One region of the Escherichia sp. B1147 genome, then DNA from elsewhere that is predicted to be linked to it. Evidence: predicted binding sites of a transcription regulator. Region 1 holds the regulator's gene; each other region holds the start of a gene.

Region 1 (3,281 bases):
CGATCTTTACGACGGCACCGCCTGGTTGCAGGCGTTGACCTTTGGCTACCGGGCTGCTGACGTGGTGGACTTGCGCCTGGAAGGCACCTGGGTGAAAGCCGATGGGCAGCAGGGATACTTCCTGCAACGTATGACCCCAACTTACGCCTCTTCAAACGGTCGCCTGGATATCTGGTGGGATAACCGCTCTGACTTTAACGCCAACGGCGAAAAAGCGGTCTTCTTTGGTGCGATGTATGATCTGAAAAACTGGAATCTTCCCGGCTTCGCCATCGGCGCTTCTTATGTTTATGCGTGGGATGCGAAACCTGCAACCTGGCAGAGCAGTCCGGATGCGTATTATGACAAGAACCGGACTATCGAAGAGTCTGCTTACAGTCTGGATGCGGTCTACACCATTCAGGATGGTCGCGCTAAAGGCACGATGTTCAAACTGCACTTCACCGAATACGACAATCACTCCGATATCCCAAGCTGGGGCGGCGGTTACGGCAACATATTCCAGGATGAGCGTGACGTGAAATTTATGGTTATCGCTCCGTTCACCATTTTCTGATGCCAGACGCGGCAGGTTTTTTGCCTGCCGCACGTTTGAGGAATTCGCTATGAAAAAACTGATTCTCATCGCCATGATGGCATCGGGTCTGGTGGCTTGTGCGCAATCAACCGCGCCACAGGAAGATAGCCGCCTGAAAGAGGCGTACAGCGCCTGTATCAACACCGCACAAGGCTCGCCAGAAAAAATTGAAGCCTGCCAGAGTGTGTTAAATGAGCTGAAGAAAGAGAAACAGCATCAGCAGTTTGCCAACCAGGAAAGTGTACGCGTGCTGGATTATCAGGAGTGCCTACGCGCGACGCAAACTGGCAACGACCAGGCGGTGAAAGCCGATTGTGATAAGGTCTGGCAGGAAATTCGCAGTAATAACGCTACACAGTAAAGAAAAAAACGCAGACTGTAACTCTCGCTTTTCTTATTTCCTTTGTATAAAAAAGCCAACCCGCAGGTTGGCTTGAGACTTATGGTAAATGCTAAATTGCCTGATGCGCTGCGCTTATCAGGCCTACCTTTTCGTGCAATATATTGAATTTGAGAGGATTTGTAGGCTGGATAAGGCGTTCACGCCGCATCCGGCACGAACAAATCGCACTATGCCAATAATAAAAAGCCAACCCGCAGGTTGGCTTTTTCTCATTCAGGCTGACTTATTTGCCTTCGTGCGCGTGCTCATCTTCGCGGCAATCGCCTTCGGCGCAGTGACCGTAGAGATAAAGACTGTGGTTAGTCAGGCGAATGCCATGCTTCGCGGCGATTTCACGCTGACGCGCTTCGATAGATTCATCACTAAATTCAATAACCTTTCCGCAGTCGAGGCAGATCAGGTGATCGTGGTGATGTTGTTGGGTCAGTTCAAATACGGATTTACCGCCTTCAAAATTGTGGCGGGTGACGATACCGGCGTCGTCAAACTGGTTCAGTACGCGATATACCGTAGCCAGACCAATTTCTTCACCCATATCGATCAGTCGTTTGTATAAATCTTCCGCACTGACGTGATGGTTGTCCGGCTCCTGAAGAACTTCCAAGATTTTTAAACGTGGAAGCGTCACTTTCAGGCCAGCTTTCTTTAGGGCGGTATTGTTATCAGTCATGCGGAATCTGTCCTGTTACTAAGCGGTTCACTTCATTAAAAGAAGTGACAGAATTTGCTCTTGAGATAATGCGTATCATTATAGATTTGCCACGCCTAAATGAAAACCACAAGTCCCTGGCAAATATTGTTAATAAAAACGTGGCATAGCTTACATTTACGTTGGCAAGGCCACTTGAATACCGGGACATTGTACAGGCACACCGGCAAAAGTTACAAATTTGTAGCAATTATTTTGATTGGCATTATCTATTAATACGGCGTAGACATGAGTCTACACCGCAGTACATCAGGCATTGATAATTTCGTCGAGATGCAGTTCTTCAGAAATTTGTTTTACCCATTTTTCTACACGCTCGGCGGTCAGTTCTGGCTGACGGTCTTCGTCGATAGCCAGGCCGACAAAATGGTCATCATCCGCCAGACCTTTTGATGCTTCGAAATGGTAGCCCGCAGTTGGCCAGTGACCGACGATGGTCGCGCCGCGCGGTTCAATGATGTCACGAATGGTGCCTAAGGCGTCGCAGAAATATTCTGCGTAATCTTCCTGGTCGCCACAGCCAAACAGTGCAACCAGTTTACCATTGAAATCAATTTCTTCGAGAGTCGGGAAGAAGTCGTCCCAGTCACACTGTGCTTCGCCATAGTACCAGGTTGGGATGCCCAGCAGCAGAATGTCATAAGCTTCCAGATCTTCTTTGCTGCTTTTTGCAATGTCATGGACATCGGCAACGTCTTTACCAAGCTGTTTTTGAATCATTTTTGCGATATTTTCGGTATTACCGGTGTCGCTGCCGAAAAAGATGCCAGTGATAGCCATGAGTGAAATAACCTCTTGAAACTTATTGAAATGGGGGTGGCAAATTGCCCACGGATAAAGGCAATCATAGCAGAACAGGCAGTCTTGCGGAATCAGCAAACGAGCAGGACTGCACACTGTGCTACACGAAAGTGGATAATTAAACGATGCCCTGATTACGCAGCGCCGCCAGTTGCTGCATCAATATCTCTTCGATCAGTTCGCTACGGCTCATATTACGTGACTCCGCCAGCTCGTTCAGCGCCTCGACAGCTTCCGCATTCAGCTTCAGTTCGACACGCTTAAGGCCACGTACTTTGTCGCGTTTTAGCTGATTGCGTTTATTAATACGCAGCTGTTCATCGCGCGAAAGCGGATTGGTTTTCGGTCGTCCCGGTCGACGCTCGTGCGCGAACAGATCTAATGTCGTACGGTCCGTTTGTTCTTTGGCCATGATCTTGGTGACTTCGGGGGAAACAATCAGCCAGGCGCCTGCCCGGATGGATAGCCCGCCATAATACAACAGCGTGAGGAATCTCGCCAACGCCCACGCGCGGAATGCCGCGCGGACGCTGGGTTTTTAATCAGTTGCGTTAATCATTAAGATAGCGACGGATAGCCCGCAGCACAGCATCTGGTTTTTCTGCGTGTACCCAATGACCCGCGCCTGCAATAACATGCGCTCGTGCTTGCGGGAATTGCGCCAGCAAATCATCACGATACTGTTCAGTAACATACGGGGAATTGCCGCCAGGAATAAACAGAGCTGGGTGGTTCCATGCCGGAATTTTCTCCCAGCCAACAATATGTGGATACTGATCCCATAATACTGG
Region 2 (3,281 bases), on a different contig from region 1:
CTTTTGATTCAAAATCAGCAAGATATTTACTGACATTGGCCTGCGCGATGCCAAGCACGGTAGCTGCATGGCTGATATTTTCACTGGCAGCGATTACCGAGATAATTTTTAACTCCCGGTACTTGAGTTGTAATTTTGTCATCGCAACAGTCCAATTTATATATAATTTTATATATTACTATATAAATATGAATCTTGCACCGGAGAAATTGTAAGCATTACTATGCCGACTCTTTTTTATCTTAATTTAAAATGGAATGTCGGACATGTTAATTAACCGAAATATTGTGGCGTTATTTTTTATGCCTTTTATGGCAAGTGCAACTGCTGCAGAATTATCCGTTGGTACTGGCGCAGTTTATAATGAATCGCCTTATCGCGGTTATAATGAAAATACCAAAGCAATTCCGCTGATCAGTTATGAGAGCGATTCTTTTTATGTCCGCCAGACCACGTTAGGTTTTATTCTGTCGCAAAGTGAAAAAAATGAACTTAGCCTGACGGCATCCTGGATGCCACTGGAATTTGATCCTGCTGATAATGACGACCATGCTATGCAACAACTCGATAAGCGTGACAGCACGGCAATGGCGGGTGTTGCCTGGTATCACCATGAGCGTTGGGGGACCGTGAAAGCTTCTGCGGCGGCTGATGTTCTGGATAACAGTAACGGTTGGGTGGGTGAGTTATCGTTATTCCACAAAATGCAGATAGGTCGCCTGTCGCTGACACCTGCTCTTGGCGTTCTCTATTATGACGAGAATTTCAGTGACTATTACTATGGCATTTCAGAGAGCGAGTCTCGTCGCAGCGGTCTGGCGAGTTATACCGCGCAAGATGCCTGGGTGCCTTATGTCAGCCTGACGGCAAAATACCCCATCGGAGAACACGTCGTATTAATGGCGAGTGCCGGATACAGCGAGCTGCCGGAAGAGATCACTAACAGCCCAATGATTGACCGTAATGAAAGTTTTACTTTTGTCACCGGAGTGAGTTGGCGTTTTTAATTGACCCGGGAGATGTTGGATAAATTGCGTCAGCGAAATCTATATTAATCAATTGTCATCGCGGTGTCTGAGGGGGATCCGGCACCGCAGTGGATTATGCCATGTAAAACACGTCTTGCAGCTCGCTACTGACCGGGCTGTTATCCGGATTAGCGGGCATCACGTCCTGCATATGCTTCCTCCAACGTTGGCAGACTTCAGTGCTGGCAACCGCATTCCACCATTCTTCAGATTCAATCTCTACCGTGGCAAACAGCAAATTTCGCGCTTTATCGAGATAGATGGCGTAGTTATGCGCGCCGTGGGATTTCAATACAGCTTCCAGTTCCGGCCAGATCGGGTTATGCCGACGCTGATACTCTGCGTGAGCATCGGGGTTTACCTGCATCACAAAGGTTTTGCGGAGTATGTTTGCCCCCCACATCGCGCCGAACAGAAAAACAGGCAGCAGGGTAGAGAGACTAAACGAGCTGTAATACGCCCAGAAATTCGGTAGTAACAGGGCGCTGATGGCCCACGGCAGAATAATCCACGAAACAATCCCACCGACTGACCACATGGTTTCCCATGACCATTTTTTTACTTTTTTGAACGGAGCGTAAAAACAGGCTGCACTGGCCGCGCCGATCAAATGCCAAAAAATCCCCATCGTAATCGCGTTACTCATTCTTTTATCCTCATCATTTTTCGTCGCGTCACATCTCCGACGAGATGAGTGTAAAAATTGTGCAGTCGATTAACCTTTCGCCTGTTGCCGCCGTTGCCGATTTACTGGCAATCACGGCATTAAGTGGGTGATTTGGCTCACATCTCAGGCATTTTCCTGCAAAACCATATCCTTACGAAAAGTACGGCATTGATAATCATTTTCAATATCATTTAATTAACTATAATGAACCAACTGCTTACGCGGCATTAACAATCGGCCGCCCGACAATACTGGAGATGAATATGAGCTATACCCTGCCATCCCTGCCGTATGCTTACGATGCCCTGGAACCGCACTTCGATAAGCAGACCATGGAAATCCACCACACCAAACACCATCAGGCCTACGTCAACAACGCCAATGCGGCGCTGGAAAGCCTGCCAGAATTTGCCAACCTGCCGGTTGAAGAGCTGATCACCAAACTGGACCAGCTGCCAGCAGACAAAAAAACCGTTCTGCGCAACAACGCTGGCGGTCACGCTAACCACAGCCTGTTCTGGAAAGGTCTGAAAAAAGGCACCACCCTGCAGGGCGATCTGAAAGCGGCTATCGAACGTGATTTCGGTTCCGTTGATAACTTCAAAGCAGAATTTGAGAAAGCGGCAGCTTCCCGCTTTGGTTCCGGCTGGGCATGGCTGGTGCAAAAAGGCGATAAACTGGCGGTGGTTTCTACTGCTAATCAGGACTCCCCGCTGATGGGCGAAGCCATTTCTGGCGCTTCCGGTTTCCCGATTGTGGGCCTGGATGTGTGGGAACACGCTTACTACCTGAAATTCCAGAACCGTCGTCCGGACTACATCAAAGAGTTCTGGAACGTAGTGAACTGGGATGAAGCTGCGGCGCGTTTCGCGGCGAAAAAATAATCGCATATTGCCTGCTGCAATGAGGCGTTTACGCCGTTTGCCAGCATAAAAAACAAACCATCGCACATAGCGGTGGTTTTTTTGTGATCAATTTCAAAATAAAAACAATGATCCTATAAAATTAAAACAACGTTTCAATTGATGTGGTTTTGATCACTTTTATTGCTCTGTTGAATGTCTATCTTCATTTCCATCAACACTGATGCTCCGTTAAGGAACTTCGCATCAGCCTATAAAAATATGCCAACAGGTGATGAAAATGCAGATAAAACGCACGATAGAGAAAATCCCGGGGGGGATGATGCTCATCCCGCTGTTCCTTGGCGCACTGTGTCACACCTTCTCGCCGGGGGCGGGGAAATATTTTGGATCATTCACCAACGGGATGATTACCGGCACGGTGCCTATTCTGGCGGTGTGGTTTTTCTGCATGGGGGCGTCTATCAAATTAAGCGCGACGGGAACAGTGTTGCGTAAATCCGGTACGCTGGTGGTAACCAAAATTGCCGTTGCGTGGGTGGTTGCGGCAATTGCTTCGCGCATTATTCCTGAGCACGGTGTCGAAGTTGGATTCTTTGCCGGGCTTTCAACGCTGGCGCTGGTGGCGGCAATGGACATGACCAACGGCGGTCTGTATGCCTCTATCATGCAGCAGTACGGCACCAAAGAAGAGGCCGGGGCATTTGTGTTGATGTCGCTGGA
Region 3 (3,281 bases), on a different contig from region 1:
CTGAAAGATCGTAAAGCACTGGTGACAGGGGGCGATTCCGGAATCGGTCGCGCTGCCGCCATCGCTTACGCGCGTGAAGGCGCTGACGTGGCAATTAGTTATCTTCCGGCGGAGGAAGAAGATGCCCAGGATGTGAAAAAGATTATTGAAGAGTGCGGACGCAAAGTGTTTCTGCTGCCGGGCGATTTAAGCGATGAGAAATTTGCCCGTTCGCTGGTTCACGAAGCACATAACGCGTTAGGCGGGCTGGATATTATGGCGCTGGTCGCAGGTAAACAGGTTGCCATTCCTGATATTGCAGATCTCACCAGCGAGCAGTTTCAAAAAACTTTTGCTATTAACGTTTTCGCACTGTTCTGGCTAACCCAGGAAGCAATTCCCCTGCTGCCGAAAGGCTCAAGTATCATCACCACTTCGTCAATCCAGGCGTACCAGCCAAGCCCGCATTTGCTGGACTATGCTGCAACCAAGGCGGCGATTCTGAACTACAGCCGTGGTCTGGCGAAGCAGGTCGCAGAGAAAGGCATTAGGGTGAATATTGTCGCACCAGGCCCTATCTGGACGGCACTGCAAATTTCCGGCGGACAGACGCAGGATAAGATCCCACAGTTTGGTCAGAAAACGCCGATGAAACGTGCGGGGCAGCCGGCGGAACTGGCTCCGGTGTATGTTTATCTGGCAAGTCAGGAGTCGAGCTACGTCACCGCAGAAGTGCACGGCGTGTGCGGCGGCGAACATTTAGGCTAAAAAAATGCCCGGTTGTAAAAGTAACCGGGCGTCATTGTGCATTTAACTCTTGCCAGATGCGGTGTAAACGCCTTATCCGGCCTACATGCCCCTGCAAACTCAACATGTTGCAATAGACTTTGTAGGCCTGATAAGCGTAGCGCATCAGGCAATTTTGCTTTACTTCGCTCTGGCAGTTTCTTCGCCGACCAGACCAATCTTCAGGTAACCTGCCTGATGCAGCTTATCCATTACCTTCATCAACATCTCGTAGTCGACGGTCTTATCTGCACGGAAGAAGATGGTGGTGTCTTTCTTACCTTCAGTTAACGCATTCAGCGCCGTAACCATCGTTTCATCGGTGACCGGATCGTTACCGATAAACATTGAGTTGTCCGCCTTCACTGACAGGTAAACCGGTTTTTCCGGGCGTGGCTGCGGCGTGCTGGTAGAAGCAGGCAAGTTCACCTTCACATCTACCGTCGCTAACGGTGCCGCCACCATAAAGATAATCAGCAGAACCAACATCACGTCGATAAACGGCGTCACGTTGATATCATGCATTTCGCCGTTATCATCGAGGTTTTCGTTAAGATGCATTGCCATCGGACATTATCCTGCGCGTAATTTTTGTGCAACACGAACCGGATGCGCAGCGGCGCTGGCTTCCAGATCCAGGTCACGGCTTTGCAGCAACAATACTTGCGCAGCGACATCACCCAGCATCGCTTTAAAGCCGCCAATTTGACGTGCAAATACGTTATAGATAACGACCGCCGGAATCGCTGCCACCAGACCGATTGCTGTTGCCAGCAGTGCTTCTGCGATACCCGGCGCAACGACTGCCAGGTTGGTAGTCTGCGTTTGCGCAATACCGATAAAGCTGTTCATGATGCCCCAGACCGTACCAAACAGACCAACGAACGGCGAAATCGCGCCGATGGTTGCAAGGTAGCCGTTACCGCGGCCCATTTGACGACCTACTGCGGCGACCCGACGCTCAAGGCGGAAACTGGTACGCTCTTTAATACCTTCGTTATCGTCGCTGCCTTCTGACAGTTCCAGCTCATTTTGCGCTTCATTGAGCAAATGCAGGCTTAAGCTTTTGCTGCCAAAATCAGCGGCGATATTGTTGGCCTGGTTTAAGGAGCGGGCTTCAGCCAGCAGTTGCTGTTCGCGCTTCAGGCGACGCTTCTGGTTGAAGAACTCTACGCTCTTACTGAAGAAGATTGCCCAGGTGACTACGGAGGCCAGAATCAGCCCAATCATCACGCACTTAACGACAATGTCGGCGTGCTGATACATACCCCAGACGGAAAGGTCCGTCTGCATTAAATTATTACCCACTGTGTATCTCCAGGACGCAAGTCACAAAATCTGCGCATAATAATATCAAAACGACGTCGAATTGATAGTCGTTCTCATTACTATTTGCATACTGCCGCACCTTTGCTTTCTTTTCTTTGCGTTTACGCAGTAAAAAAGTCACCAGCACGCCATTTGCGAAAATTTTCTGTTTTATGCCAATTCTTCAGGATGCACCCGTGGATATTCATGCTAGTTTAGACATCCAGACGTATAAAAACAGGAATCCCGACATGGCAGACAAACAACTTGATACTCAACTGGTCAATGCAGGACGCAGCAAAAAATACACTCTCGGCGCGGTAAATAGCGTGATTCAGCGCGCCTCTTCGCTGGTCTTTGACAGCGTGGAAGCCAAAAAACATGCGACGCGCAATCGCGCCAATGGTGAGTTGTTCTATGGACGGCGCGGAACGCTAACGCACTTTTCATTACAAGAAGCGATGTGTGAACTGGAAGGTGGCGCAGGTTGCGTGCTGTTTCCTTGCGGGGCGGCAGCGGTTGCCAATTCCATTCTTGCTTTTGTCGAACAGGGCGATCATGTGTTGATGACCAATACCGCCTACGAGCCGAGCCAAGATTTCTGTAGCAAAATCCTCAGCAAGTTGGGCGTAACGACATCATGGTTTGATCCGCTGATTGGCGCAGATATCGTTAAACATCTGCAACCAAACACCAAAGTCGTATTTCTGGAATCACCTGGCTCCATCACTATGGAAGTACATGATGTTCCAGCGATTGTTGCCGCCGTACGCAGTGTCGTTCCGGACGCCATCATTATGATCGATAACACCTGGGCCGCCGGAGTGCTGTTCAAAGCTCTTGATTTTGGTATCGATGTTTCCATTCAGGCCGCCACCAAATATCTGGTAGGGCATTCGGATGCAATGATCGGTACTGCGGTGTGCAATGCCCGTTGCTGGGAGCAACTACGGGAAAATGCCTATTTGATGGGGCAGATGGTCGACGCCGATACCGCCTATATGACCAGCCGTGGTCTGCGTACACTGGGCGTGCGTCTGCGCCAACATCATGAAAGCAGCCTGAAAGTAGCTGAATGGCTGGCCGTACATCCGCAGGTTGAGCGGGTTAACCACCCTGCTTTGCCAGGCAGTAAAGGCCATGAATTCTGGAAACGAGACTTTACAGGCAGCAGCGGACTATTTTCTTTTGTGCTCAAGAAAAGACTC

What was found. The regulator Fur, encoded in region 1, represses iron uptake genes when iron is present. The targets are predictions, from matches to a motif close to ATAATAATGAGAACNACTATCAA.
Region 2: sodA (superoxide dismutase [Mn]) is a predicted target of Fur. The motif match lies at 1,864-1,886, and genes of this name have one in related genera.
Region 3: exbB (tol-pal system-associated acyl-CoA thioesterase) is a predicted target of Fur. The motif match lies at 2,135-2,157, and genes of this name have one in related genera.

What each region holds. Positions count from the first base shown of each region.
Region 1 covers NZ_LFHY01000012.1:76,564-79,844, reverse strand. Annotated here, with positions in the region: gene chiP (chitoporin ChiP) at 1-556, shown strand, start outside; gene chiQ (ChiQ/YbfN family lipoprotein) at 606-938, shown strand; gene fur (ferric iron uptake transcriptional regulator) at 1,204-1,650, opposite strand; gene uof (fur leader peptide) at 1,643-1,729, opposite strand; gene fldA (flavodoxin FldA) at 1,939-2,469, opposite strand; gene ybfE (LexA regulated protein) at 2,609-2,902, opposite strand; gene ybfF (esterase) at 3,042-3,281, opposite strand, start outside.
Region 2 covers NZ_LFHY01000020.1:22,981-26,261, forward strand. Annotated here, with positions in the region: gene A9180_RS19990 (LysR family transcriptional regulator) at 1-142, opposite strand, end outside; gene A9180_RS19995 (MipA/OmpV family protein) at 267-1,007, shown strand; gene rhaM (L-rhamnose mutarotase) at 1,102-1,416, opposite strand; partial or broken gene A9180_RS24570 (L-rhamnose/proton symporter RhaT) at 1,423-1,674, opposite strand; gene sodA (superoxide dismutase [Mn]) at 1,959-2,579, shown strand; gene kdgT (2-keto-3-deoxygluconate transporter) at 2,839-3,281, shown strand, end outside.
Region 3 covers NZ_LFHY01000015.1:263,859-267,139, reverse strand. Annotated here, with positions in the region: gene yghA (NADP(+)-dependent aldehyde reductase) at 1-747, shown strand, start outside; gene exbD (TonB system transport protein ExbD) at 907-1,332, opposite strand; gene exbB (tol-pal system-associated acyl-CoA thioesterase) at 1,339-2,073, opposite strand; gene metC (cystathionine beta-lyase) at 2,325-3,281, shown strand, end outside.